Regions from separate parts of the Desulfitobacterium sp. LBE genome, predicted to be linked through region 1. Evidence: a T-box and tRNA genes for the amino acid it is inferred to sense, from the RefSeq annotation. Region 1 holds a T-box; the other holds one or more tRNA genes.

What was found. The T-box of region 1 lies ahead of ileS (isoleucine--tRNA ligase). A T-box ahead of a tRNA ligase gene usually reads a tRNA of that ligase, here a tRNA-Ile.
Region 2: it has a tRNA-Ile gene. The T-box ahead of ileS (isoleucine--tRNA ligase) is inferred to sense a tRNA for this amino acid. The anticodon was not compared.

What each region holds. Positions count from the first base shown of each region.
Region 1 covers NZ_VLKD01000001.1:4,786,872-4,801,646, forward strand. Annotated here, with positions in the region: gene DESLBE_RS22580 (helix-turn-helix domain-containing protein) at 1-305, shown strand, start outside; gene DESLBE_RS22585 (FAD-dependent oxidoreductase) at 504-2,192, shown strand; gene DESLBE_RS22590 (FMN-binding protein) at 2,222-2,659, shown strand; gene DESLBE_RS22595 (sigma-E processing peptidase SpoIIGA) at 2,909-3,811, shown strand; gene sigE (RNA polymerase sporulation sigma factor SigE) at 3,811-4,539, shown strand; gene sigG (RNA polymerase sporulation sigma factor SigG) at 4,598-5,371, shown strand; gene DESLBE_RS22610 (YlmC/YmxH family sporulation protein) at 5,425-5,697, shown strand; gene pgeF (peptidoglycan editing factor PgeF) at 5,853-6,671, shown strand; gene DESLBE_RS22620 (response regulator) at 6,674-7,357, shown strand; gene DESLBE_RS22625 (ATP-binding protein) at 7,361-8,764, shown strand; gene DESLBE_RS22630 (HlyD family efflux transporter periplasmic adaptor subunit) at 8,733-9,728, shown strand; gene DESLBE_RS22635 (YggS family pyridoxal phosphate-dependent enzyme) at 9,798-10,499, shown strand; gene DESLBE_RS22640 (cell division protein SepF) at 10,521-10,970, shown strand; gene DESLBE_RS22645 (YggT family protein) at 10,974-11,261, shown strand; gene DESLBE_RS22650 (YlmH/Sll1252 family protein) at 11,273-12,070, shown strand; gene DESLBE_RS22655 (DivIVA domain-containing protein) at 12,084-12,542, shown strand; gene DESLBE_RS22660 (hypothetical protein) at 12,615-13,082, shown strand; T-box leader at 13,139-13,346, shown strand; gene ileS (isoleucine--tRNA ligase) at 13,411-14,775, shown strand, end outside.
Region 2 covers NZ_VLKD01000001.1:4,637,973-4,652,747, reverse strand. Annotated here, with positions in the region: gene DESLBE_RS21910 (protein-glutamate O-methyltransferase CheR) at 1-238, shown strand, start outside; gene DESLBE_RS21905 (hypothetical protein) at 536-835, shown strand; gene DESLBE_RS21900 (hypothetical protein) at 944-1,132, opposite strand; gene citF (citrate lyase subunit alpha) at 1,284-2,828, opposite strand; gene DESLBE_RS21890 (CoA ester lyase) at 2,922-3,626, opposite strand; gene citD (citrate lyase acyl carrier protein) at 3,697-3,981, opposite strand; gene DESLBE_RS21880 (hypothetical protein) at 4,234-4,521, shown strand; gene DESLBE_RS21875 (YueI family protein) at 4,601-4,972, shown strand; gene DESLBE_RS21870 (hypothetical protein) at 5,064-5,444, opposite strand; gene DESLBE_RS21865 (zinc-dependent alcohol dehydrogenase) at 5,559-6,689, opposite strand; RNA gene rnpB (RNase P RNA component class A) at 6,945-7,334, opposite strand; gene DESLBE_RS26695 (hypothetical protein) at 7,402-7,560, opposite strand; gene DESLBE_RS21855 (Nif3-like dinuclear metal center hexameric protein) at 7,916-9,082, opposite strand; gene DESLBE_RS21850 (class I SAM-dependent methyltransferase) at 9,061-9,858, opposite strand; tRNA gene DESLBE_RS21845 (tRNA-Glu) at 9,984-10,059, opposite strand; tRNA gene DESLBE_RS21840 (tRNA-Ile) at 10,106-10,180, opposite strand; tRNA gene DESLBE_RS21835 (tRNA-Asn) at 10,191-10,265, opposite strand; gene rpoD (RNA polymerase sigma factor RpoD) at 10,331-11,509, opposite strand; gene dnaG (DNA primase) at 11,496-13,400, opposite strand; gene DESLBE_RS21820 (ISAs1 family transposase) at 13,659-14,765, shown strand.

The DNA.
Region 1 (14,775 bases):
AAGAAAGCGGGGAGCTGGAACTTCCAGAATACAGTGCTGTCGATTTATTTATCGGCCAGGTATATGAGTTGGGTTTGGGGCTGCAGATGCAGATAAGAACCGAGGCTTTAAAAGCCCGGGTTTACAGTGATGCGCTGAAGTATATGCTGGAAAAGTCTGAGCAATTTTTCGGTTTGAAAGAAATGAAGAATTGGGAGTTTCAGTTTGTGTGCAAAAGCCTGGAAGAACTATATGAGGCAGAATTTTATGGGAACTGGCTTAATGATCGATTAAACGGCGGAAAAATACGCTATGTTCTGGTCTGAGTAAAGTTCTTATCATAAAATACAGTCATATCAAAATAGAAAAAGTATCTTTAGCAGGGTGATGATATTATACAAAATGTTCTTAGTTAAAGTATAATATCGTCATTTTTTTTCTTTTGTAAATTTTAGATAATCTAGGTATGGGCTTGTTGATTTGGGAGTCAATTTTCAGGACTAATATTATGTGGAGGTAAAAGCATGGAAAGGAAAGGATTAAGCCGCCGGGATTTCTTAAAAGGAACGGTGGCAGGGACCGTGGGCATATCAACGGTTGGCCTTTTAAGCGCTTGCGCAACGCAGGAAACCAGCGGGAAAGGGGAACAGAAGATTCAAGAGCCTGCAGAGGAAGCAGGTAAAGTCTCATGGAAAACACCACCTCAGGCCATCACCGAATTTGTCAGCACCATCAATACGGAGGTTCTCGTGGTCGGAGCTGGAAACGCAGGGTTGTTTGCAGCATGTGCTGCGGCGGAGAAAGGTGCGAAAGTAACTGTTATTGAAAGAAATGCTATGGTGGGCGTAGGCCGTGAGTGGATTGGAGCCATCGGCTCACGGTTGCAAAAAGAAGCCGGAGTCAACATTAATAAATTTGAAGTCATTGAAGAACTATCCCGGTATGCATCCCACAGGGTGGATCAAAAAATAATAAAGCTTTGGGCGGACAATAGTGGACAGACAGTTGACTGGCTGGAAAATGTCGTCAAGGAATACGGCGCATACATGGTTCTGGAAACAGATACCGGTGAACCTATACACGGCGTATATAAAACCTTTGCCATCCAGCACAGTATTCAAAACGATGAAAAACATTTAGACTCCACTCAGATTCTTAAAGAAAAAGCGAAAGAGCTGGGAGTGGAGGTATTGTTTGAAACCACCATGGTTCAAGTGGTGCGAGAGAATAATAACACCGGCAGGGTATCCGGTATTATTGCCAAAACCAAGGACGGCCATATCAAAATCGACGCAAGTAAGGGAACGATTCTTTGCACAGGGGGCTATGGCGGCAATAAGGAAATGGTGGAGGAATTGAATCCGCTCGCAGTCCAAAGTTGTACTGGCAAGGAGGCTCCTCCGGGATGCCAGGGAGACGGAATCAAAGCTGCTACGTGGGTTGGGGCTGCTAAAGATGATATAGCAACGGCACAGATTTTCGACAGAGCGGCAATCAAACCCGGAGCGGACGGAAAGGATTGGTCTCAGGCGGCGTTTCTCCATATGGGAAGCCAGCCGTTTCTGAAAGTAAACCTGAAAGGCGAGCGTTTTGCCAATGAATCCGTTCCTTATGATTTTATTGTACACGCGGCGAGCCTTCAGCCCGGAGATAGATACTGCATGATTTGGGATGGAAATTGGAAAGAACACACGAGACAATTCCATACCATCGGTTGTTCTCGGTTGCAGTACAGCAAATCCGGAAGCAAGCTTATTGTCTTTGACGAAAACGCTACCGAAGGCATGCATAATGAAGCCCTGATACCGCAAGGCTTTATCGTTGAATCTGACACGTTGGAAGGGTTAGCCGAAAAACTTCAATTGCCTGTAAATACGTTTGTAAAAACAGTTCAGAGATATAACGAGCTCTGCCAAAAAGGTGTGGACGAGGATTTCGGTAAGGAAAGCTATCGGATGCTGGCCTTGGAAAAAGCACCCTTCCGAGGCGCTGTTCTGGGTGGACAGCTGATTTGCACATGCGACGGATTACGTATCAACACAAACCTGCAAGTTTTGGATGTAAATCTGGAACCCATTGAAGGACTGTATGCTGCGGGCAATGACAGTGGAGGATTCTTTGCCGATAACTATCCTGAATTAATTATTGGCTCTACCTGCGGAAGAGCGATCACCTTCGGCAGACTGGCCGGGCAAATTGTGGCAAGCTTATAAAGAATGCTAAGAAAGCAGAGGGAAATGCAATGACAAGAAACGGATTGAAAACTGCAGGCTTAGCCCTGTTTTTGTCGGCACTTTTATTGACGAGCACAGGATGTGGAGCTTCTCCAACAACCCAGAATGGTAACGCCAGCCAGAAAGAAGGCTCAGGCCAAACAGAAAGCTCAAATCCAAAAGAGACGACAGGCAACAATTCTTATAAGGATGGCACCTATGAAGGGGTTGGCCAGGGAATTCACGGTGAAGTCAAAGTATCTGTCAGCGTAGCCGGAGGGAAAATCTCAGAAGTCAAGGTCACTGAACATCACGAGACTGATGGTGTAGGTACTGTAGCCGCTGAGATCCTGCCCGGCAAGATCCTCGAAGCTCAAGGGACGGAAGTGGAGACTGTATCCGGTGCTACCGTCACCTCTACGGCCATTATCGATGGGGTTAAAAAAGCTTTGGAACAAGCTAAATAAGCAGTTTCCCTAGATGAAAAGAACTCCGGACGACTAAAAAGACTTAAAGAATTTCTTTCCTTTTCAAGCCTGCCCGAAATAAGTACGCGCGTACTTATTTCGGGCAGGCTTTTCGTTTGAGCTATCAAACCGCGATTATACGTCACCAGTCGCAATAGTTTTCCTAAATATTCCCACCTATTGCGACAGCTTTTATTCGCCACCTTCGGTATAATTTGGGAGAGACGGTAGAAAGGGCTGCAATGAGTCATGGAGAGGTATTTGGATCTTGACCTTTTAGTGAATGGAAGTATGGATGCCTTGCTCTTAATCCTCGCCGCCCGACTAGCGAATCTACCCTTTCGAGGCAAGAGAATTGCGGCAGGTGTAATCGCTGGAGAAATTCCGGTTATTCTATCTGCCTATGCTCCAGCCTCGTTGATTTTTGAATTGAGTAAATACCTCATTCCCTGGCTCATGGTTTGGCTGGCCTATCCCTACCGGGGATTCAGGCTTTACTTTAAGTCTCTCCTGATCTTTTGGATTCTGTCAGCCGGGCTGGGGGGGCTTATCTACGCTTTATGGGGTTGGCTCAGCTTCGATGGCAGAATAGGGGGTTCTTTGCGGCTTGGCCTGAAGAATCTGTGGATTCTGCCCCTGGTGGCCGGATTGTGGTGGTTTACTCAAAAAGCCTGGCATCGGATCTTAGGTTCCGCTGCCCACCACCAAACTTCAATCTATGACCTGGAGATTGACATGGGCGGGGGGAACCCTTTCCAGGTAAAAGCGCTCTTGGATACGGGGAATCAATTGCGGGATCCGTTGACCGGATATCCGGTGATTTTAATTGAGGAAGAGGCAGCTGCTGCCGGGGTGCCGGAAGAGCTGCTCCCGGTTTTGCAAGGAGCTTGGCGGGATTTGGACGATCCTTGGCCCTGGCTGTGGCAGTCCGATTCTTTATGGATTAAACAATGTGCCTTTATCCCCTATCAGGGAGTAGGACATAAAAGTTGGCTTCTGGGTATCCGACCCCAAAAGGTGGTTTGTACATCCTTGTCGGAGCCCAGGGAAATGAAAGCAACCCTTGCTTTTGTGCGGCAGGTGCTTAGCCCGGATAGAGCCTATCAGGCCTTGCTGCATCCGGAGCATGTTCAAGGAGCGGAGGAAAGCTGATGAGAAGGATAGTAGAACGTTTCAAACTATGGATCATGAAAATTAAATCAATAGTGATAAGCAAGTTTACCGACTGGCGGGAAATTTATTATGTAGGGAGCAGTGAAGCTCTCCCTCCCCCCCTGAGCACGGATGAAGAGGGGGAGCTGTTGGAACGCCTGGAGCAGGGGGATGTGAGTGTCCGGGATATTCTGATTGAAAGAAACCTGCGGCTGGTGGTCTATATTGCCCGCAAGTTCGAAAATACGGGAGTAGGTATTGAGGATCTTGTCTCCATTGGCACCATCGGGCTGATCAAGGCTGTCAATACTTTTGATCCTCAGAAAAAGATCAAACTGGCAACCTATGCTTCACGTTGTATTGAAAATGAAATTCTGATGCATTTGCGCCGCAACAATAAAACGAGAACCGAGGTATCCTTCGATGAGCCTCTAAATATTGATTGGGATGGCAATGAGCTCCTGCTTTCCGATGTCCTGGGGACGGAAAACGATATTATTTCCCGCCCTCTGGAGGAGAAGGTGGATCGTCAGCTTTTGCATTTAGCCATGGCCAGGCTGACGGATCGGGAAAAATTGATTATGGAATTGCGCTTTGGCTTGGATAATGGAGAAGAAAAAACCCAGAAGGAAGTTGCCGATCGGCTGGGTATATCCCAATCCTATATTTCGCGGCTGGAAAAGCGGATTATCCGCCGTTTGCGGAAAGAATTTATCCGTTTGGAATAAGTTTCAATTCCAGCGGGCATACTCTTCCAAGATGAAAAATGGCTTGGAGGGTGCTCAAATGGCCTTAAACAAAGTAGAAATCTGTGGAGTGAACACCTCAAAATTGCCTGTTCTCAGTAGCGCAAAAATGAAGGAGTTATTTGTTGCCTATCAAAGCGGGGAAAAGGAAGCTCGGGAGAAGTTGATTTACGGTAACCTCCGCTTGGTGCTCAGTGTGATTCAGAGATTCACCAATCGTGGGGAGTATGTGGATGACCTCTTTCAGGTAGGTTGTATTGGCCTGATGAAGGCTATCGATAATTTTGATCTGAGCCAGAATGTAAAATTCTCGACCTACGCTGTCCCGATGATTATCGGAGAGATTCGCAGGTATCTGCGGGATAATAATCCGATTCGGGTCAGCCGGTCTCTGCGGGATATCGCCTACAAAGCGCTGCAAGTCCGGGATCAGCTGGTCAATGAATGCTCCCGGGAACCAACGGTGTCGGAGATTGCGGATAAGCTGACTCTGCCCCGGGAAGAAGTGATTTTTGCTCTGGATGCTATTCAGGAACCCATCTCTCTTTTCGAGCCCATCTACCATGATGGGGGAGATCCTATTTTCGTTATGGACCAGATCGGGGATGAAAAGCATTCCGATAACAGCTGGCTGGAGGGAATTGCCGTACGGGAAGCTTTGCGGCGGCTGAGTGAACGAGAGAAACTCATTTTGTCCCTGCGCTTTTTCCACGGCAAGACCCAGATGGAAGTAGCCGATGAGATCGGAATATCCCAGGCCCAGGTTTCCCGTTTGGAGAAGGCAGCCTTGGGGCATATGCGCAAGTATGTATGAGGTATAAACCTCCTCTCTCCGGAATATATATGGAGAGAGGGGAGGTTTAGTGGATGCGGATCTCTGAGCTGCGTTTATTGGATATAGTGAATATTAAAGACGGTCGCCGGTTAGGTCCTATTAAAGACCTGGATCTGGACCTGGAACGGGGTTCGATTAAGGGGATCGTGGTGCAGGGTGCCTCTCGAAGCTGGGGTTTCTTTGGGGGACGGACAGAGGATATTCTTGTTCCCTGGGAACGGGTAAAAAAAATCGGGGTGGACGTGATTTTGGTTGATGCCACCGATTTGCCGGAATTCAATTCCCTGATGGACGACCGGCGGTAAATAGGAATAGAAATCTGCAAAAGATAGTGAAAGCCTTCTGAAGGGCAATATACCCCTCGGAAGGCTTTAAATCGTATAAATAGGACTTTTGGGGAGTACATCCCCCCCGGACTTTATGGTATAGTTAAAATTGAGAATCGTATGGGGGTAAATCAATGACTTGGAGTTGGCATCAGGGAAAAAACCTAACCTATCTTACCATTCCCCGCTGGGAAGCGGAGGGACTTCAGATTGGGTTTTCCACACGCTGGGGAGGGGTAAGTCCGGCACCTTATGCCAGCTTAAACCTTGGACTCCATGTAGGGGATGAGCCTGATAAAGTACGGCTTAACCGTGATCTATGGTTTAAGGAATGGGATGCTGCTCCATCTCAGGTTGTAGTTGGAGAGCAGGTCCATGGAACCAGAATTCATCAAGTTCAGGAAGAGGACGGGGGACGGGGCAGCGAGTCCCTGGATAGTGCGATTGCCGGTGTCGATGGCCTGTATACCATGGAGCACAGCGGCTTGATGGCCTTTTTTGCAGATTGCGTTCCGGTGTTCTTTTATCATCCCGGCCTTCAGGCCGTAGGCATTGCTCATGCGGGATGGAAAGGAACCTCAGGGAAGATCGTGGGTCACATGCTGGAGGAATTCCGGCGCCTTGGCGGAGATCCCAGTGAAACCTGGGCGGCTATCGGACCGAGTATTGGACCCTGCTGTTATGAAGTGGATGAACGGGTTATGGCTGAGTTTGCTAAAAATTTTACCCATACCCCTTTTTTAAAACCAAGCAGAAGCGGACATGGGCTGCTGGACTTAAAGGCGGCCAATGAGATGGTATTGAGGGAAGCGGGGATACTAAGGGAAAGACTATGGGTAGCCCCGGAATGTACCGCCTGTCATACGGACTCCTTCTTTTCTCATCGCCGGGAGGGTCCGCGGACAGGACGGATGGCAGGCTGGATTCGCCGGCTGCCGGAAAAGGAGGAATAATCGTGGCCGTAATTTTGGTGGTTGATGACGAAGAACCCATTCAGGAGCTGCTCAAGTTTAATCTTGAGAAGGAAGGCTACCAGGTATTGATCGCGGCAGACGGCACTGAAGCATTGGGCATTCTTGAGGAAAAACAACCGGAGCTTGTGGTTCTTGACATTATGCTTCCCGGTATCAGCGGTCTGGAGGTATTGAATCAAATCCGCAAGACCCCCAAGTTTGTTGAACTGCCGGTCATTATGCTGACAGCCAAAGGGGAAGAGATTGATAAAGTATTGGGGCTGGAGATCGGCGCCGATGATTATATTACGAAGCCATTCAGCCCCAGAGAGCTGATCGCCAGAATCCGGGCCAGGCTGAGGCGTCTCAAACCTTCGGAGGAGAACAACGATATCCTTCGTCAGGATCTGCATATTGATTTGGACCGTTTCCGAGTATCCGTTCGGGGAGAGTACATAGAATTAACACCGAAAGAATTTGAACTGCTGCGTGTCCTGGCCACCTATCCCGGTAAAGTCTATACCCGGGATGAGCTCCTGGAACGAATCTGGGGATATGAATACGCAGGGGATACACGAACAGTGGATGTCCATGTGCGGCATCTCAGGCAAAAGATTGAGAAAGACCCTTCAAATCCTGAATATATCGAAACATTGCGCGGTATCGGGTATCGTTTGAAAGGATAGAACATGAAGATTAAGTGGCTTATCTTAGGTCTTTATCTGCTGGTCAGCTCCTTTTCCATACTGCTTTTCTGGCTGGGTGCTCAAGTGCATACAGGGATTCGTTGGGATATCGATCCTTTGGCGACAGCGTTGGCGATTCTTCTTCCCGGGGGAATAATTTACTTCTTTGCTTTTCAATTTGAAAAGCGCATTCGCAGGATCAATGATGCCATTGCCGGGATTCTTGAAGAGGAGTTTCAGCCAGACTCTCTTCCTGAGGATGCTGATGAATTAGGAACTCTATCCAAGGCAATTGCCAATTTGGGGCAGCAAATTAATCTCAGCATGCTGAATAATCGACAAGAAGCTCAGAAGATTCAGGCCATTCTTGCCGGTATGCAGGAAGGGGTTATTTCCCTGGATCATGTGGGACGCATTGTCTTGCTCAACCGGGCGGCGGAAAGGCTTTTTGGCAGAGAGCAGGAGGCTGTCCGGGATAAGCACTTCAGTGAATTATGCGGGTTTGAGGAATTAGGAGACCTGGTGACTCAAGCTTTGGAAAAGGGCAGCTCCGGCCAAATCGAGCTGGCTACGAATTCGAAACTCATGATCCGGGCACAGGTCAGTCCCATAAGCGGGGAGAGGGCCCGTTCTCAGGGGGCAGTGATCGTCTGCTATGATATTACGGAAATTCGCCGTTTGGAGCTGCTCCGGACGGAGTTTGTCGGGAATGTATCCCATGAGCTGAGAACCCCGTTAACCTCGATTAAGGGATTTGTAGAGACTTTGCTGGATGGGGCGTCGGAAGTTCCTCACTTGCGGGAGCGTTTTTTAAATATCATCCATAAGGAGACCTTGCGTTTGCAGCGCCTGGTGGATGAGCTGCTGACACTTTCCCGGATCGAAAACCAACGGCAGGATGCGGGTCAGGGCATGAGCAAAGTTCAGGAAGCCTATGAGAAGATCCGCCCCGTGATTGAGCCTTATACGGAGGCTAAAAAAGTCGAACTAGAGATTAAAATACCTAAGGATCTTCCGGAAGTTGCCATGGGCATAGATTTATTGAGCCAGGTACTTCTCAACCTTATGGAAAATGCTGTAAAATATACAGTGAAGGGTAAAGTGTGGCTCCATGCTTTTCATGACGACGGGAAGATTCTTTTAGAGTTCGGCGATACAGGGTGCGGGATTCCTAAAGAGGACCTGCCCCGCATCTTTGAACGTTTTTACCGGGTGGACAAAGCCCGCTCCCGGGAACAAGGAGGAACGGGGCTGGGTTTAAGCATTGTCAAGCATATCGTTGAAGGAGCTAAAGGGAAAATTACTGTGGCCTCTGAACTGGGTTCGGGCTCAGTATTTATCTGTGAATTATCAACCGGAAATGGAGTGGAGAGGAATGAAGAGGAGCCCAAGGAGGGGAATATATAAAGTCGTTCGGGTAGTTGGTGTCAGCGTTTTTCTTCTTCTTCTCCTGGGTTCACTGGGATGGGTTTACCGTTCCAGCTTCCTGACAGGATCTCTTAAGGTTGAGATCGCCAGGCAAGGGAGTATTGACCATCTCCAGACTGTCGCGGCGGTTTTTGCCAATGAGGAAACCTTGCTTAAAGCACCTGGCGCAGGAACAACCGAGTTTCTGGTTCAGGAAGGAGAAAGAGTACGCAAGGGGGACCTGATCGCCAGGATTCATTCCGGAGGGGTGGTGCTGGGACAGGAGAATGCCGCTGCCGCCCATGACCTCTATGCCTCCAGCGGCGGTATCGTCTTTTCTGTCATCGATGGATTGGAAACGTATTTAACCCCTGAAAATCTCCTGGCCATGGATGTGGGTAAAATTCTTCAACCGACCCAGGAGCTATCCACAACTCAGGAAGCTCAGGAAGCTCAGGAGCCGTCCCCCCCTCAGAGCAGCGGGAGTGTGGCGGCGGGAAAAGTGATCGGTAAGATAGTCAACAATCTCAAACCTACGGTGGCGGTGCTCAAAGTTGAGCCTAAGGGGTATGAGGTAGGGAAAAGCGTTAAGCTGATCATTGATGATCAGAATTACAGTGCCAAGATTCTGCGCCTTCTGGATAATCCCCATGGTCTGGTCGTTCAATTTAACCAATATATCAATGGGACAAGCCAAAAGAGGCTCCAGGATATTTCCCTTGTGCAGAGACCTTCGGTCAGCGGGGTGCTTGTTCCTAAGAGCAGCTTGTGGAGTAAAGGGGAAGAGCAGGGGGTCTATGTGGTTAAGGAAGGGGCTATTCAGTACCGCAAAGTCAAGATTTTGGATCAAAATGACCAGGTCATTTGTGTTGAGAACCTGCCCCATGGAATTCCCGTCATCACTAATCCCCGAACGGGCATCGATGGGCTGATCATGAATATAAAAAATGTTTCTCAATCTTAACCTGTTCTATGAAACAGGCAGGAAACGGGCCTTCTTTGTAGAATTGAAACAAGATGGACGGTGTAACAAATGGATATTTATGGAAATCTATTTGCTGTGCGGCAGAGGATTCAACAGGCTGCAGTGAAAAGCGGCCGGGATCCATCCGCAATCAAGCTGCTGGCAGTAAGTAAAACCATGAGTGCCGGGACGGTACAAAGGGCATATGAAGCAGGACAGCGGTCTTTCGCCGAAAACAGGGTTCAGGAATGGCAGGATAAGGTAACACAGCTTCCGGAGGATTGCGAATGGCATCTCATTGGCCGTTTGCAAACCAATAAAGTGAAGTATCTGGATGAGAGGATCAATCTTATCCACTCTCTGGACAGGCTTAGCTTGTTAGAGACCTTAGAAAGCCAAGGAGCTCAGCGAAATATTATCTGGCCTACCCTCGTCCAGGTTAATATTGCCCGGGACTCACAAAAGGCAGGATTATTGGCCGAAGAAGTGGAGGATTTCCTGAGGGAGGCAGCGGGTTGTCAGCATATCCAGGTCTATGGATTGATGACCATCGGTGCCTTGGGTGCTTCCCCTGAGGATACTCAAGGTTTTTTCCGGGAGCTTCGTCTGCTCAAGGAGCGGCTTCAGCAGAAAAATCTGCCCCATGTGAACCTCAAAGAGCTATCTATGGGGATGAGTCAGGATTTTGAGTGGGCGATTCAGGAAGGGTCCACCATCATCCGGGTGGGAAGACAAATCTTTGGCGAACGAATAGATTTGAATCATGAGTGATGTTGAAGGAGGTCAATGACAATGGCTAAATTATTTGACAAAGTGATTGGTATTATGGGCTTTGCAGACGATGATTATGAGGAAGATTATTTCGAGGAAGAAGAGGAGAAGGAAGAAGTCCGGGAAGAGACCAGAGGGACCGGCAATCGCAAAGGAGCTCAGGTGGTCAGTATTCACACCCAAAAGCAAATCAAAGTGGTAGTGATGGAACCCCAGGCCTTTGAAGATTCGCAAAGCATCGCCGATCAATTGAGAAACCGCCGTCCTGTAATTGTTAATCTGGAAAATGCTGAACGCAATTTGGCAAAGCGGATTGTGGATTTTGTCAGCGGCGCTACCTATGCTTTAGGCGGAAATATGCAAAAAGTCGGCAACGGCATTTTCCTCTTTGTGCCTAATAATGTGGATATATCCGGAGAAATGAAGGATGATTTTAAAGAGAAAGGCTTCTTTTGGTCTCTCACTAAATAAGGAGTGATTATTATAATTTTTGTTTATCAAGTAGCGGATAAGGTGCTCCTGATTTTGATGTACGCCATCATTTTGCGTGCTTTGTTATCATGGATTCCTAATCTGCCTTACAATGCTTTTGTGCGCATCCTGCATGATATTACGGATCCCTTGATCAGGCCCTTTGAGCGTCTTCAATTTGGCGGGCCTGGTTTCGCCATTGGTTTGGCGCCGCTTATTGCCTATTTCGTGCTGATGCTGGTTCGCTCCATCTTGCTTCCTGGGATATTCAGCTTTTTGCTTCGTCTCTAAGGGTGGAAGGGATGGAATATCATATTGACCGCAGTGCCTTGAAATTCTGGACGGAGAAAGAGATGCGGCTGGAAGGGGCTCATTTGCTGGATTTATGCGATGAGGCCTTGGGTCAAGGTCAGCCGGTATGGACTCCTTTTCTGGGACAGGCGTTAGCTAATTGGCTGGAAGGCATCCTGCAGAGGGAAGGTCTTGCCTTTCGGTTGGAGGGTGGGTTTCCCGATGCGGAAAGGGTGCGCTTTCTGATGGTCGAAGATCCGGATGTTCTGGATAATGTCCCCAGCGAGATCCGTGCTTTGCAGGCAACCCCGGCTGATCCACGGGGCAAGCTGGACCATCGTCAGGTTTTAGGCTCCCTGATGGGTTTGGGGTTGAAGCGGGAAGTTATTGGGGATATACGTTTGGCTGAACAGTGTTGCTTTGTGGCCGTTGCCCAGGAGATCGCCGATTTTCTTCTTAGTCAATGGGATAAGGCGGGGAGGGAACGGATTCGTGTGGAGGCTGTGGAGAAAGATGTGGAGATTCCCCTGGAACAGGGGAAAGAGCGGCGCATTACCGCAGCATCTTCCCGCATTGATGCGGTGGCTTCCAGCGGTTTTAATGTTTCCCGGACTATGTTCCAGGAGCTTATTCAGCAGGGGAAAGTTAAACGCAATGACCGGATGGTTGCCAAAGCGGATCTGGAAGTGAAACCTGGGGATATCTTATCCTGCCGCGGTTATGGCCGTATGCGTTTGCTTGAGTTTCAGGAGACCCGCAAGGGGAGAATTGCATGGAACGTCATACTATATACACCTCATAAGCATTAAGAGGAGGATGATTATGGCATTAACTCCCATCGATATTCAAAATAAAGAGTTTCGCAAAGGGGTTCGGGGTTATAATACTGAAGAAGTAAATAAGTTTTTGGAAAGCATCAGCAAAGAATATGAGGGGGTCTATGCTGAGATTTTTGAACTGAGAGACAAAGTCCAGCGTCTTGAAGCGGAGTTAAAGCAGTATAAGCAGTTGGAGTCTACTTTGCAGCAGACCATGGTCCTGGCTCAACAGACCGCTGACGATGTGAAGCAAGCGGCACGGCATGAAGCTGAGCTGCTCTTAAAGGAAGCTGAGCAAGAGAAGACCAAGCGTATGAGTGAGGCGCAGAAGAAACTGAATCAAGTAAACGATGAAATTGAAGATCTGCAAAAACGCCGGGAAATGATTCGTACCCAATTAAAGTCTTTCTTGCTTGCTCAGCTTGATTTAGCAGAAGCTTTTGACAAAGATCGTGTTTCTTGAATGCTTGCGAAACAATGAGTGATTGTGCTAGAATTAAATCTAGACATTTTTTGAAGGGGAAGAAGATTTCGCATGAAGAGTATTTTGTATTCGGAGCTTGGCTCCGACTTTCTTGTGCAGGGCTTGGGACTACACAAAGAGGAGCAGGGTTCTATCACAGGGAAGTTAGGACGCCACGAAATAGAGATTACCTCTTCGCCAAACTCTTTGAGGAATCAAGAGGAAGTGCAGGTCATCTATATTGGTAAAGCGGAACCTGGTCCTTATCGGGACGGAGACATCCTGATGTCTGGAAGCGATGATTTGCTGGATCGCGCCTTCCGTGCTCTTGATGATATGGAACAACGGGGCGTGGTCGTTGGTTTATCCTCTGCGGCGGACCCTCATCAACTGAGCTTGAACAGAGATGAACTCAATCAAACAACCCTGGCTTGGAAAGAGAAGAAGGTTCCCTTTCTTTGCTTATTTATGAGAGAGCCGGTTGGTTTAGAAGGTCAAGCCAAGCTCGTGACCATCATTCGTAAGGTTTTGAATGACTAAGCACCAATCCCTTTTGGGCATTATATTCTATAAGTAATAAGCAGAAATTTTTATATGAAACAGCGTTGATAAGGACTGTCCTTGTCTGGAGCCTCTAAAGCGAGCAGGAAGTGGTGAAAGCCTGTGAGGAAAAACAAGGAGTATCCCCTTAGAGTGAAGTGCAGAAATTAAGTAAGCCTTCCGTCCGGTCCCCGTTAAAGGACTTCCGAGTGGCCATAGCAATGGCAACAAGGGTGGTACCGCGAGTGATATCCCGTCCCTTTTTGGGGTGCGGGATTTTTTATATTCAGAAGATCTAGCTTTATCGAAACAAGGAGGAATTATAACGATGGATTACCGGAATACATTGAATTTACCGGAAACGGACTTTCCGATGCGGGGAAACCTGCCCCAGCGGGAGCCGGAAATTTTGCAGAAATGGGAAGAAGAAGATATCTATGCTACGGTGCAAAAGGCCCGGGCAGGGCGGCCGAAATTTGTTCTTCACGATGGCCCTCCTTATGCCAATGGTGATATTCACCTTGGCCATGCTCTGAATAAAGTGATCAAAGACATTATCGTTAAATACAAAACCATGGCAGGGTTCGACGCCCCCTATGTTCCCGGCTGGGATACTCATGGTCTGCCCATCGAGCAACAGGTCATTAAAAAATTAGGGGTTAATCGCCATGCTGTTTCGGTGGTGGAATTCCGCCGGATGTGCAAAGAGTATGCCAAAAAATATATCAGCATTCAGAAAGAGCAGTTTAAGCGGTTAGGTGTGCGGGGAGATTGGCAGAATCCTTATTTAACCCTGGAGAAAGAGTATGAGGCTGCTCAAATCGGAGTCTTTGGTAAAATGGCCCGCAAGAAATACATCTATAAAGGCTTAAAGCCGGTCTACTGGTGTCCTTCTTGTGAAACGGCTTTGGCGGAAGCGGAGATCGAGTATGCTGAGAAGACCTCCCATGCCATCTATGTCAAGTTCCCCGTTAAGGAAGGAAAAGGGATCCTTACTGATGAAAACACTTTTGTCATCATCTGGACCACTACCCCTTGGACTTTGCCTGCCAACCTGGCCATTACCCTGCATGAAGAGTTCAGCTATGTCCAGGTGCAGGTGGAGAAGGAGCATTGGCTGGTTGCTGAAGGGATGCTGGAGAGCCTGCGTTCCCTTTGGAACCTTGAACTCTCCGTGGAAAAGCGTTTCGTAGGCAAAGAGCTGGAAGGTGTTATCTGTAAGCATCCTTTCATCGAGCGGGATTCTGTACTCATTCTGGGAGAGCATGTTACCCTGGAAGCAGGAACAGGCTGTGTTCATACCGCTCCCGGACATGGGGAAGAAGACTTTAATGTGGGTAAAAAATATGGGCTGCCTGTGCTTTGCCCTGTGGATCATCAAGGGAAGTTTACCGCTGAGGGCGGGGCCTATGCAGGCATGAAAGTGGACAAAGCGAACCCGGTGATCATTGAAGATCTTAAGAATCTCCACGCCTTGGTTCATGAGGATAAAATAAAGCATAGCTATGCTCATTGCTGGCGTTGCAATAACCCCATTATCTATCGGGCCACAGAGCAATGGTTTGCTTCCATCGATGGCTTCCGCAAAGCGGCCCTGGAGGAAATCGACAAGGTGCAATGGATTCCTTCCTGGGGCAAGGACCGTATTTATAACATGATAGCTGATCGGGGAGACTGGTGCATTTCCCGGCAA
Region 2 (14,775 bases), 150 kb from region 1:
CCAACGGCAAAATCTTCTCACCGACCGCTTCGATTCAGGTTTCGATCTGCTGGCCTGCCGCAATGTGGTCATTTACTTCACCGAGGAGGCCAAAGACATGCTCTATCGTAAATTCGCCAACTCCTTGAACCCGGGAGGGATTCTCTTTACCGGAAGCACGGAACATCTCTTTGGCATGAACCATCTGGGCTTTAAGCTGATCTCCTCATTCTTCTATGAAAAGCAAATCAAGGCCTAACGCTTTGTCCATATTTTTGCCATCTACCCCTGTGTCATCGGAAAAGGAAGATTCTTTTTCGGAGTAACACAGGGGATTTTTAAAAGAATCGTTCGTCAATAATCGATTTTTAATTGGTTTATCTGAGGTTTTTATACTTAAAAGCCCAGCCTTACCCGAGGCAGAGGTGGTGCAAGAGCTCATTTTGTCGGATATCTTACTTTTCATTTTATCAATAGTTTGTTAAACTAATATTAAAACCAAGTAAAGGATATTGGTCAGAGGCTAACTAAAACTAAGAGGAAGGTGGGATTTCTATTGTATTTCCACGGTAATCTTATCATCTGTTATGTCCAAGACCCTGATAACAATCGTTATCTTTTTCAGCTGACAGGAGGGGAGGTATGCCCTGTCAGCAAGGAGGATTTCTATGCCCATTGGCAGGAGTACCGTGCCTTTGAAGAAGCACGTGCTCTGGAGGAAGGAGTCTCCTATCGTCCACTTCCTGTTACCTTCTCCACCACCTGCAGTGTTCAACGCACGCCTATCAATATGCATTTGAGGCGCAAGCGCAAATCAGCTTATTTAATGCAACAGCCCATGCTTGCTCATGGCTAAATTGCGAAAAAGAGCTGAATAGCGTATGCGCCTTTTGATTTGCATGAAAAAGGGACTTTTACAGTCCCTTTTTTGTGTCATTATTTAATTTTAGCTCAATATAACCTCTTAAGTCGGATGGTTGGATTGTTGGTAGGCTGCTACCAGCTCATCCACATGATAAGTAACTCCTTTACCTTTGTACTCCAGCGAGACCTGCTGGGCTGTGGGGTTATAGCCGATATACTTCATCCCCAACTGCTTCGCCATCTTCGCCAGTTCAATACGCGCGCTTCGTCCCAGGTCTTGAAATTTCATAATGCACACGCCCCTTATACCATTTTTTCTCTCTTTCAGGTAAATCTCGGGAGTTTGGAGTACGTATTCAGTTTTCATTAAGATAATGATATCCTATTCACCGGTATGTTGCAACTTGCATTTCCATCCAGAGTTGTTGATTTTTTCTCCTTTAATCCTTGGGCTGTCTTACCACATCAATGACGGTTCCATCCCGGTATTCCACCACAGCCACCACCCGATCGGTGAACTCTATGGTTTCGGGAACCCCAGTCAGATTTTCGGATAGTTTTTTGAGTTCCTCAATGGCCATGATGGGCAGTTCGCTGTCTTTAAGCTTTTCCAGGAGATCGGTGCGGCGGGGATTGATGGCAATACCGCGCTCAGTCACTAAAACGTCGATGGTTTCTCCGGGAGTGGTCACTGTGGTGACTCTATCCTTAACCACCGGCAGCCGCCCTTTGGTCAGGTTGGTCACGATAATGGCGATCTTAGCGCCGGCTGCGGTGTCGTTATGGCCCCCAGAAGCTCCCATGATGATCCCATCGGAACCAGTGACCACGTTGACATTAAAGTCCGTGTCGATCTCCGTAGCTCCTAAGATCATGACATCCAGGTTATTGACGATAGCTCCTTTATCATGAGGGTTTCCATAGAGAGAACCGGACATGGCCTGATGCCGTGGATTTTCCCGATAGGATGCCACGGCTTGCAAATCAAAGCATTGCACATCAAAAAGGTTTCGAAACAACCCTTCATTGAGCATATCTACAATATAGCCTGTAATCCCACCGGCAGCAAAAGACCCGACCACCTTCTTTTCCTTCATGAATTGTCGTACTTCAGCAGCTACAGCTAAGGATGTTCCGCCGGCTCCGGTTTGGAAGGACATTTCATTTTGGATATACCCTGCTTCATTGATGAGTTGGGCGGCCATTTTGGCAATCCGCAGACCCACAGGGTCTTTGGTCACAGTAAGAGTTCCCGAAACAATTCCATTGGCATCACCGATGGAATCCACCTGAACCACATAATCGACAAAGTCTTGGGTAATCTCAATGGGACAGGCCGGATAAGGGGCTAAATGATCGGTTACTGCCACAACTTTATCTGCGAAGAAGGCATCGGCCACTGCATAGGATAAGGTGCCACAGGCGGTAGGGCCGCCCACTCCGTTGAGATTACCATAAGCGTCGGCTGTAGGAGCGGCAATAAAGGCCACATCAATATGGAGGTCCCCACTTTCAATCGCCCGGGGGCGCCCTCCGTGGCTCATCAACACAGCAGGCTTTTGCAGGAGACCCTGGGAAATGGCTTTAGCCACAGGTCCAGGGGAAATATAGTTGACGGAAATTTTGGTGACGATACCCTTTTTAATATACTCCACAAGGGGCTCATGAATGGGGAAAATTCCTGTTGCCGCCACATGAATATCTTTGACCCCACGCTTGGCGACAGAAGCCATCACCTGATTAAGGACATAATCGCCATTTCTTAAATGGTGATGAAAGGATAATGTCATTCCATCTTTGATTCCCACTTTATCTAAAGCCTCTTCAATATTGGCCAGCAGTTTCTTCTCTCCGGGTTTAACGGAGCGCAGTGTCACTGAAGCTTTAGCCCGTTCACCATAGTTGGCAAAGGCCCCCATGAATGGCCTGACTTCTCCGTAGCCTTCTATGTAATCCAGTATCTCTCTTCCAAGGATATTCTTCATGGCTTTTTTCATCCCTTCTTCTCTAATATCGTTCTTAATAAGATTAAGATCTTTCGCTGATTCTTCCCTCCGGATTCACGATTACACGATTATTTAAAAGATGGCATTCAGGGTATCAATCTGACGTCCATCCAAGGCTAGTTTTCCTGTAAAGCCCATTCTTTTCGCGGTTAAGGCATCCTTTTCCAAACCCTCGTTATCATTGCTGTCAGCAAAGCAGGTGTCGATGGCATGGATACCGGCTGCCCGGCAGGCGATGCCTACCCGGCCACGAACATAGCGAAGTTCATCCCCTTCTTTGGTACGCTTCGAGCCGAACTCGTCCATGAGACCTTCGGCATTCAGCCATACGCCGGTAACCCGTGGAGAAGTCTCGATCAAGGTGTTGATGGTCTCTATACCCAGAGCCGTTTCCAGGACAGGAATCAACTCAATACCGCCTTGAGGAAACCCCTCTTCATTTTCTATGGTTGTAAGTATACTATCCACCTGTTTGATGACTTCCTGATTGGCTTTAGGGATAACGAGGGCCCCCGGCTTTACCCGAGGGATACTATCCATATCCTTTTGCCCGTCTTCGGTGTCCAGCGGATTGATTCGAACCATGACTTCTGTCTTAGAGTAGTCCAAGAAACTGAGTGCTTCTTTGACCAGATGACGAGCACTGTCTTTTTCCTGGGGAACGACTCTTTCTTCCAAATCAAAAAGAACCACATCAGGATCAAACACAGGTGCATCTTGCATGCTTTTTGGACTGTTTCCGGATAGTATTAAAAGACTTCTTCTTCTCTTTATCATTAAAAACGTCTCCCTTCATAAGAAAAACACAAAAAATAAAACACCGTTTCGAAATTCGATTATCAAAACTTCAACGCATTTCTGAAGCGAGGGCCCTCTCCAAAGCCGTCTGAACACGTGCTCGTATGGTATAGTCCAAGGCACCTTTGTCCTGGACTTTAACGATGACATTATCTACACCCATTTCAGCCACCTTGTCCCGCACAACTTCCTCGATTTGCTTACCGAATTGCTTGAGGATGACTCGTTTGGTTTCCAATTGAATTTGAACCCCGCCTTGATCATTGGGCATCACAGTCACCAGTACATCATTGGATTCTAATGCCCCCGCCTTTGCCGTAGTGCTGATCTTCATAGAAATTCCTCCTTACACCTCTTAAGTATTGCATGCTCTTGTCTCATTTTATGCAATATGTGTGCACTATCTTTTTAAGTGTAAACCTATTCTTCTCACTTTGACAATAGTAAAGCAAACTTTTGGGAAATTTCGGAATTTTACGAAAATCTAACTATCTGAGACAGTTCTCAAAACCAGGTGTATAATTTAAGCATACGTTCTGTAAAGAACCAGTCTGAACTACACATTATATACCTAGGAGGCATCTATGTGAGTATCTTTGAAGCCCTTATGCTCCTTAGTTTTGGAGCTGCATGGCCTTTCTCCATTCACAAATCTTATGTATCCCGGTCGATAGAAGGAAAAAGCCCTTTCTTTCTTATCATTCTGATCTTCGGTTATATCGCCGGCATTCTGCACAAGCTCTTTTACCAGTACGATCAGGTAATCTACCTTTATATACTGAACCTGCTTATGGTCTCGGTAGATTTTCTCCTCTATCTTCGCAATAGCCGTCTGGCCAAAGTTCATCGTAAGATTTCTCAACCTATTATTTAGATTGCCTATAGAAGGATAATTAGGCTCCTCAATAGAAAGCCTATTACTACGGAAGTTTCCTTGACAAGGGGGAATCACAATGAGTGAGAAGCAAAACGAACTGGAACAACGCCTTATGGTCGGCCTGCACGGAACGCCCGAGCTCAAACACAGTGAGAAAGTGCAGCACCTTGGTCAATTCCGTGAACGAATCATCAGGTTGCTTACCAAAGACCAGGTAGATGATAGCCATGTCTATCCTGAAATCGAAGAAGCGCTTAAAGATCCCCGGGCCTCCCGCCTTCTTCTCAACGGGGATTTAGCTTATCGATATCGTGATAAATATATAAAAATCGCCCGCAAACACAGCAAGCCTTATACCGTGGTCAATGACCCCAGCCTGAAAGGCAATGCGGGCCTAATCGTGGTGGCTGACTACGCTGTGGATGTGGATAAGATCGAGGTTGAGTAAAATAAAAGGACGGTTCAAAGCAAAATACGCTTTGGTCCGTCCCTTTTTATCTTAATTTAATTTTATATCCATCTTAGCACATCTTGATCCATCAGCTCACGGATTGGACCCTGCGCTTGCTGAGAACCTCAAAGACTTCATCCCGTTCTTCCTTGATTTCTCTGATGTCCACAGAGTTATGAACTATTGCTTTTTCTAATACAACAGTTTTGTCATCAATAAGCCGAATAATTTGTTCATGTTCTCTTTCATTTTGTTCACGATGAGCCACTTGGCCTTCAGCTAGAATCTTAATGTCTTTACGAATATCATCGATGGACACTTCTACCTTTCTTAAGCGCTGATCAATGCCTTGGACACGCTGGTCAATTCCTTGAACTCGCTGGTCAATTCCTTGAACTCGCTGGTCAATGCCTTGAACTTGCTGGTTAATGCCTTGCAGCAATTCTAGAATAAGCCGCTCATTCTCCACTTTGCCACCACCTTTAAAGATTCCTCTGTCAGCATTTTACCATAATACTTCTCTTATTCCTATACCAGGATGGCGGCAGCCCATGGACTTTTAGGCGCTTGGGCAAATAGGATTCTATGGCTTCAAGACAACTTTAATGCAGTTATCCTTTTTCTCGTCAAAAATCTCATAGGCATGTTCCCCTTTATCTAGGGAAAGCCGGTGAGTAATGATATCTGTAGCATCAAACCGGCCTGTTTTGATCAATTCCATGATCGGCTCCACATAGGAATGGGCCGGGCATTGCCCCATCTTCAAGGTAATGTTTCTGGAGAAAAAATCCCCCAGAGGAAACAAATTATACTTCGAACCATAGACCCCTACCAAAGCTACGGTTCCACCTTTTCTCACTGCCTGAGTGGCAATTTCAATGGCTGATTTGGAGCCCCCTTGGAGCTTAAGCAAGGTCTCCATTTTCTCAAAGGTGGACGCTTTACCATCCATACCTACACAGTCGATCACCACATCGGCACCTCCGTGAGTTATCTCCTTAATATACTCGCCGGTGTTGTCGTGGTCTTCAAAATTAATGACCTCCACCCCATAGTATCTATAGGCATGATCCAGCCGGTAGCTAATATGATCCACGGCAATGACTCGCTTGGCCCCCTGGAAAATAGCCCATTTGATGGTCAGCAGACCTACCGGCCCACAGCCCAGAACCACCACTGTATCGCCCTTTTTTACCCCGCCGATTTCCACTCCCCAGTAAGAGGTAGGCAGGATATCTGTCAAGAAGAGGACCTGTTCGTCGGTTAATTCCTCCGGAACCACTTTAGGCCCCACATTGGCGTAAGGAACTCGCAGGTACTCCGCCTGTCCCCCATCATAACCGCCAAAAGTATTGCTGTAGCCAAAATACGCTCCCACTTCGGCTTCAGGATTCGCGTTATCACACTGACTCCACAGGTCATGCTCACAGTACCAGCAATGTCCGCAGGCAATAGGAAAAGGCACAATAACCCGATCTCCTTTTTTAATGTTGTACACATCCCCGCCTACCTCTTCTACGATGCCCATGGTCTCATGACCAAGAACAAACCCCTCGGGCATACCGGGAACCATACCGTGAATAAGATGAAGATCCGAGCCGCATATGGCTGTGGATGTGACCTTGACAATGATGTCGTCAGGCTTCTGTATTCCCGGATCTCCGACATTCTTAACTTTAACATCCCGAATTCCCTCATAAACTATTGCTTTCATACCTACACCTTCTAGAAAGTTATTTTGCAGATAGCTTTCTCCTGGCAGTGCAGATCTATACAAAACCAATTTTTTGAGCCTTGATGTATTTGCCATTTTATGAAGGTAACTTTTGTAACTTATATTACTATCTGAAAATAGCGAGAGGGTTGCCGTAGTACGACAACCCTCTTGCTATGCTAAACATGAGTCATATAGAGGAAAACTCCTATGCATAATTATGCAAATCCCAAGTTCCCCTTCATTCGTAAATGAATGCAAAGCCAATCTATAAGCCGGGTTCTGTTCCTTCCTTTCAGAAGGTGATGATCATCTATCTGGGACCGTTGTTACCAACGGCCTCAAGCGACCTTACCCGGAGACAAAAACGGGCCGTTTTATAGTCTCCCTATTCGGTCTTGCTCCAAGTGGGGTTTGCAGGGCCAGCCTGTCACCAGGCTGCCGGTGAGCTCTTACCTCGCCTTTCCACCCTTACCAAACGCTCAGTCAGTCATCGGACCGGCCGCTGTTTGGCGGTATATCTCTGTTGCACTGTCCTTAGGATTTCTCCCACTGGGCGTTACCCAGCACCTTGCCCTATGGAGCCCGGACTTTCCTCAGAAGCAACCTTTCGGTTCTTACTTCCGCGACCATCTGATTAACTTTGCTTAACTATCTTACTTGATTCCGGCCTTTTGGTCAAATAGATTTAAATGGATCAATAGCCAACCAACTAACTTTTAGCGAAACTTTTCCCTGATTGACGCAATTGCTCCATTTCAGCATCAATATCCATAAGGGATGTCAGCAGTTTGGCTTTATTCTCCGAACCTTGCGATAGTTGCTTTAAAATGCGGTCCCGCTCTTGGCGTAAAAATTCTGTCCGACTCATGATGTAGTCCTCCTTTATATTTCCATTTCGTATAATTCTCGAAAACAATGTATTGACTCCAAAAATGTATTGGTATTAGAGGAAACTTTCAATAATTAAAGTCTAACATATTTTTTGTATCTGAGTCCGTGATTCGAATCACTCTGCTAAAAAGCCCTGCTCTTTTTTAGTTTTTACTTTATAATATTTAGAACTATTTCGGATTTCTCATGATATTATTCTACATCAAAAGACTTTGCCTGTCAATAATTTATATTCATAATATTCAGTATTTTACTGCTATCGGAAAGTCATGACAGTGTCCTTACGTAGCAAAAAGGGCACTCCTATTAAAATAGAAATGCCACCGCACCCTCTAACTATTCAATTCCCTCCATGGGCTTTTCATTTTTTGACTGATGATCACCTCAACCCCTGCCAGGGCTTTCTCTGCTTTTAAATGCTCCGCCAGGGTCTTCGCCATAGGAATTTCGCCCCAGAAGTGCCCCATATCCATGATGGGCAGCCCTGCTTCAAGGGCATCCAGGACTTCATGATGATCCACATCCCCGGTGATTAGGAGGTCAGCTCCTTTGAAAAGGGCTTGGGAGATAAAGCTTCCGCCGCTGCCATTAACAATGGCTATTTTGCGAAGAATCTGTTCCGGGTTTCCAGAAGCGCGCACCTTGGGTTCCTCTGCTAAGGAGGCAGGAGCAAGCTTTCTCAAACCGGCGGATAATTTACGTGCAAAACTGCCCAGGCTCTCAGGCACCTTTAAATAACCGATGACACCATAACCCCGGCTTGCTCCCCTATTGTAGAGAGGGATTAAATCATAGGCCGGCTCCTCATAAGGGTGTGCTTTCAGCAAGGCTTTCACTGCACGGTCGATGCGGTTCTCCGGCAGAATGCTTTCCAGCCTTATCTCCTCTACCCGCGTCAATTCGCCAACCTCACCAATAGTGGGATGAGCATCATTCAAAGGACGGAACATCCCTGTTCCCACCACCGTGAAAAAACACTCCGTATACTCAGAAGCATGAGGTCCGTCGGTGATGCCTTCCCCGACTCCAACGTTTACGAGAGCCTGGCGAACTGCCTCGGCATGGTCTTTAGGAACAAAGGTTACCAATTTGACGAGTTTTTCCGCATGAGTTAGCTTAAGATATTCCATCTTTTCCAACTCTAAGGCCCTTCCCAGACTCCAGCTGGAAGACAGGAGGGACTGGTCCAAATTGGTATGGGCGGCATAGTAGGCAATTCCTGATTGGATCATTTGGATCGGCAGTCTTGCGCTTTGGTTGTCAGAGCGGAGATTTTTCAGGGCTCTGAACAGGATAGGATGATGAGCTACGATGAGCTGCACATCCTTTTCCCGGGCTTCCTGCAGAACTTCCGGCGTGGCATCCAAAGCCACCAGAATCCGCTCGACAGGAGCGGCAAAATCCCCTACCAGGAGCCCCACATTGTCCCATTCCTCAGCCCAGGCTTTGGGGGCAACCCTTTCAATGATCTGGGCGATTAAACCGACGGAAACAGGCATTTCACCAACTCCTCCACTACTTTGATGGACATGATATACTCCTGAATGCGCTTTTGCACTTTCTCCCGGCTGGACTTTTGCATTTCAAGGATGGTTCTCCGGAAGGTTTGCACCTGCTCAAGGATCAGCACTTTAAGTTCTTCACCGGGATCTTCCAAAGCAAGAGGACCCCATTCCCAGATCCATTGAGTGAGGATGCATTCGCTCAGTTGTGAATCATCCGACACCGCACCAACCTGATCGAGCCACTTCTGCATTTTGCACTGCAGCTCCGCCAGGGTATATCCTTCCCGGCGTGAAAAATGCATCACGCCGTAGATTCGGCCTTCCTCAGCCACATACTCTTCCCGCTTCATCCGCCAGCCTTCTTGCAGCAAGATCAGGCGCACTTTCCCCTCAGCCCCCTGGGGTTGGAGAATGAGCTCATTAACCTGAGACATCACAGCCGGCCGGGCGGCGAAAATCTCCAGCATCGTATTTCCGCCCATCCCGGCTAAGGTGAGAGTATCCACTTCCCCCGCCTGAATGGGCTTTAAACCATCCCCATACCGGACATCAATGACCGGTTGCAAGCCCCGGCTTGCGATGGCAGAGCAAGCAGATCGATAAGGCCCTTCGTGCACATCCACTGCCACAGCCTTGATAATCTTGTGATTTTCCCAGAGAAATATGGGCAAATAGGCATGATCCGTTCCGATATCTCCCAGCCGGGAGCCTTCGGGAACAAATGCAGCCACACGTTGAAGGCGTGGTCCTAAATTCACGGAAACAGCCATAGGTTAACTCCTTTCCATCAGAGGCTAGCACTCACCAACAAGAAGCTAGCGCTTATCAACAAGAGGTTATCACTCATAGAAAAATAGCGAGATGCTTCATACATCTCGCTACGTTCGTTCTTAAGTGGTGACCCGTACGGGATTCGAACCCGTGTTACCGCCGTGAAAGGGCGGTGTCTTAGGCCGCTTGACCAACGGGCCTGGATTTCTATACGAATCTCATGGCTCGTGCCTCAGGTTTCGTATATGGTGGGCCCACTAGGATTCGAACCTAGGACCAACCGGTTATGAGCCGGCCGCTCTACCGCTGAGCTATAGGCCCAATAAAAAAATGGCTCCCCGAGCAGGACTCGAACCTGCAACCTACCGGTTAACAGCCGGTTGCTCCACCATTGAGCTATCGAGGAATGCCCTTCGCAGAGTTTATTATACGAGATTCGTATTAGCTAGTCAAGCTTTATATTTGAGTTTTTTATTCCAGGTAATCCTTGAGCTTCTTGCTGCGGCTGGGATGGCGAAGCTTGCGCAGAGCTTTGGCTTCGATCTGGCGAATCCGTTCCCGGGTTACGCCGAATTCCTGGCCTACTTCCTCTAAAGTCCGGGTCCGGCCATCATCAAGGCCAAAACGCAAACGCAGAACCTTTTCTTCCCGGGGAGTCAGGGTCTCTAAGACCTCTTCCAATTGCTCTTTCAACAGGATAAAGGAAGCTGCCTCCGAAGGGGCCGGGGCATCTTCATCAGGAATGAAATCTCCTAAATGGGAGTCTTCTTCTTCCCCAATCGGTGTCTCCAAGGATACCGGCTCCTGGGCAATCTTCATAATCTCCCGGACCCGCTCTACAGAAATATCCATTTGTACAGCGATCTCTTCAGGGGTTGGTTCACGTCCTAATTCCTGCAGAAGTTGGCGTGATACCCGAATCAGCTTATTGATGGTTTCCACCATATGCACAGGTATCCGAATGGTTCTTGCCTGATCGGCAATAGCCCTGGTAATGGCTTGGCGAATCCACCATGTGGCATAGGTTGAGAACTTAAAGCCTTTGACGTAATCAAATTTCTCTACAGCCTTAATCAGTCCCAGGTTACCTTCCTGAATCAAATCCAGGAAAAGCATCCCCCGGCCTACATAACGTTTGGCAATGCTGACAACGAGGCGCAAATTGGCTTCAGCCAAACGGCGTTTAGCGCTCTCGTCCCCTTGTTCCATGCGTTTGGCCAGTTCAATCTCTTCTTCAGCAGTAAGAAGGGGGACGCGGCCAATCTCTTTAAGGTACATGCGGACAGGATCATCGATTCCTACCCCTTCAGGAATGGAAAGATCCACATCCACCTCTTCCTCAACATCAGGGTCATCCACATCATCGGGGATTTCGTCCGTGACCTTTTCCAAGGCTTCCACTTCACCCGCTTCAGGGATGATATCAATCCCCATCCGGCCAATCTGTTCATACACTTCATCAATCTGTTCGGCTGTGAGCTCAATTCCTTGGAGGGTATCCATGATCTCCCGGTAGGTTAAAGAACCTTTTTTCTTGCCCTTTTGGATCAGTTCTTTTACCGCATCGACCTTCAATTGGTCATCATTCATAGATTCCCCTCCTTTCTTGGTTTCTGTTTTTTGTGTGCTCATGACCTTACTTTTCGCCACTTCTCAACCGCTCTCCTATCTCTTTTAACAGGGCTAAAGCACCTGTCAAATCGCCGGATTTTTCTAATTCAACCATTCGAGCCTGAAGCTCTTCCACAGTTTCTTCTTCGCTCATCGAATGAATCTGTTTCATGCAATCATGAAAAAGTCGTTGCGGGTTGGCTAGTTCCATGTCTTCCAGCATGATCTGGGCTACTTTGCTTTGCAAAGGGCCCGATTCCATACCCGACAAAGCTCCATTGCCGATACAGCGCGCTTTTTCAATATAATCAAATATCTGCTGATGATACGCTACCTTCCAAAATCCCTCGACCCATTGATCCTTGAATTCTGAGACAGGAATTAATTGTTCAAGCAAAAGACGCAACAAAACTCGCTCAGCTCGAATCACTCCATCAGGAACTGACGCTCCGCTCGGAGTCGGATTTGCACACCTATTGATATTATCCCTGTTTTTTACAGAAATATCCTGTTTGTTACGAAATAATTCCTCTCCAGAGGCCTTTTTCGAAGGTTTCCGGTCAAATCCTGCAATTTCCTCTTGAACCCTATCTAAGGTCAGACCCAGCTCCAAACTCAAAAACCGCTCATACCCTTCCCGCTCGACAGGACTTTGCACTTTGACGATATCCGGTGCTAATTCTCGGACCAATTCTGCTTTCTCCGGAGCTGATAGGGTTGGCTTCGTTTGGACATGGACCTGATATTTAAATTGAATATAGGGTTCCGCTTGAGCTAACGCTTTATTAAATTCTTCCACTCCGAAGGTTTTAAGATATTCATCCGGGTCCTTAGCCCCGGACAGCCTTAATATATCTACCCGAAAACCCATGTCCTGCAATAGCTCACCCGCCCGAAGGGTTGCTTGAGTGCCGGCCTGATCCGAATCATAAACAACCACCACACGCCCAGTGTAGCGATGGATCAGTTTTGCCTGATCCCGGGTTAAGGCCGTTCCTAAAGAAGCTACTGCATTTTTGAAGCCTGCTTTTTGTAAGGCGATAACATCCATATAACCTTCCGCCAGAAGAGCAAATCCGTGTTCCCGGATCCCCTGGTGAGCTCGGTGCATTCCGTATAAATGATGTCCCTTATTAAAAAAAGCAGTCTCTGGTGAATTCAGATATTTTGGTGTAGAATGATCTAAGACCCGCCCGCCAAAGCCAATGGTCTTGTGACGGGAGTCAAGTATGGCAAATATTACCCTTTTTCGAAAACGGTCGTAAAAGCCACGGGACCTTCCCTCCGACTGGTCTCGCTCTAAGGCAAGCCCGGCTTGAGCTAACTCCTGGGGGCTTACTCCCCGGGCGCTGAGGGCCTCAAGCAGTCCGTCCCATCGATCGGGGGCATAACCTAAACGAAATTGCTTGATGGTCTCCTCGTCCATCCCTCGCTGCTGAAAGTACTGCCTTCCAGGCTCTCCTTCAGGTCTATGCAGCAGGACCTCATGAAAATAACCCGTTGCCCAATCGTGAATCTCTTCCCAACGACGTCGACGGGTTTGTTGTTCTTTCTCACGGGGTGAAAGCTCTTTTTCCGGGAGAACAATACCGTGTTTTTGAGCTAAATGCTCCACCGTTTCGACAAAATTCCAGTTTTCCTTTTTCATTAAAAAAGAAAATACATTACCGCCCGTATGGCAACCGAAGCAATAAAAAATCTGCTTGTCCGGGGTCACCGTAAAACTCGGGGTTTTCTCCGCATGAAACGGACAGAGACCCAGGTAATTCTTCCCTTTCCGTTGAAGCCGTACGTATTCGGAAATTGTATCCACGATATCGGAACGCAATCTGACTTCTTCAACGATCTCCTCAGGAATTCTGTAGTCCACTGCTTGTAATTCGCCACCCCTATGCCATATTTTTGACAGATTGTCAAGATAATAATACATTTATTGTTTCGCCAAAAAACTCAAGAATCCTCTTTTTCACTTTCCCTTTAAAATCAGACTTTTTTGGTGTACAATATATAGTCTAGATATATTTAGAGTCTATAAATATTATTCTACCTTCCTTAACTATTTCCTCCTTTATTTCGACTTTTTCTTTCTTCTCATCGCTATCTGCGCCACGACAAACGCATGAAAAATATCATTAATAAAAAGCAAAAAGCATGGTAAGATCTTCCTAAGGAATAGGAGGAGATTGCCATGAAGGAACTATTCAAAAGAATAGAACAGATCAACGACCCAAGGCAGGCCCACAAAACAAAGCACAAACTCATGGACATCGTGGTTATCGTCTTATTTGGAATGCTGGGGAATGCGGATACATGGGAAGAAATACAGATTTTTGCAGTATCCCATGAGGAGCTATTACGTAACTATTTAGACATCCCTCATGGAATACCGTCCCACGACACACTACAGCGAGTGATGGGCTTAATTACTCCAGAGACCATGGGGGGAATACAAGCAGCATGGAATGACATGTTAAGCCGCGGGGAAGGAGAAAAGCTCAAGAAAATCATTAATATCGACGGAAAAACCATGCGCGGAAGTAGGGTCAATGAAACACGGGCTCTGCATGTCGTGTCTGCATGGTCCAAAGACGACGGAGTATGTTTTGGACAAAAAACAATCCAAGAAAAAGAAAATGAAATCCTAGCCATCCCGGAATTGCTCAAGACTCTAAGCCTAAAGAACAGCGTGATCACGATAGATGCCATGGGAACTCAAACCAAGATTGCAGAACAAATCGTAAACCAAAAAGCGGATTATGTCTTAGCGGTCAAAGAAAACCAGGCCAATTTATATAAGGACATCGCGCTTTACTTTGAGGAAGAAGAGTTTAAAAAAGGGTCAGGACATACAAGAACCCTAGAAAAAGCCCGGAGTCAGATGGAAAAGCGGGACTATTATCAAAGTGAAGATGTTTCATGGCTAGCGGACAAAGAACGATGGAAAGGGCTCAAGAGCATAGGAATGGTCGTCAAAACCATCGAAAAACAGGGAAAAGTCACAGAGGAAAAGCGATATTATATCAGCAGCCTGCCTGTCCAGCCAGAACTCTTTGCCAAAGCAGTGCGAGGACATTGGGCCATAGAAAGTATGCACTGGCAGTTGGACGTAACCTTTCGAGAGGATAACAACACAACCTTGGATAAAAATGCAGCATTAAATCTGAATATATTGCGGAAAATGTGTTTGCCTATCTTGAAGCTATTAGATATAGGAATGAGAGCTTCATTGAAAAGTAAGCGGTATGCCTTTTGTTCCAATCCTGCCAAATATATGGGTCAAATTCTCAGTATGTAATTTTTTAATG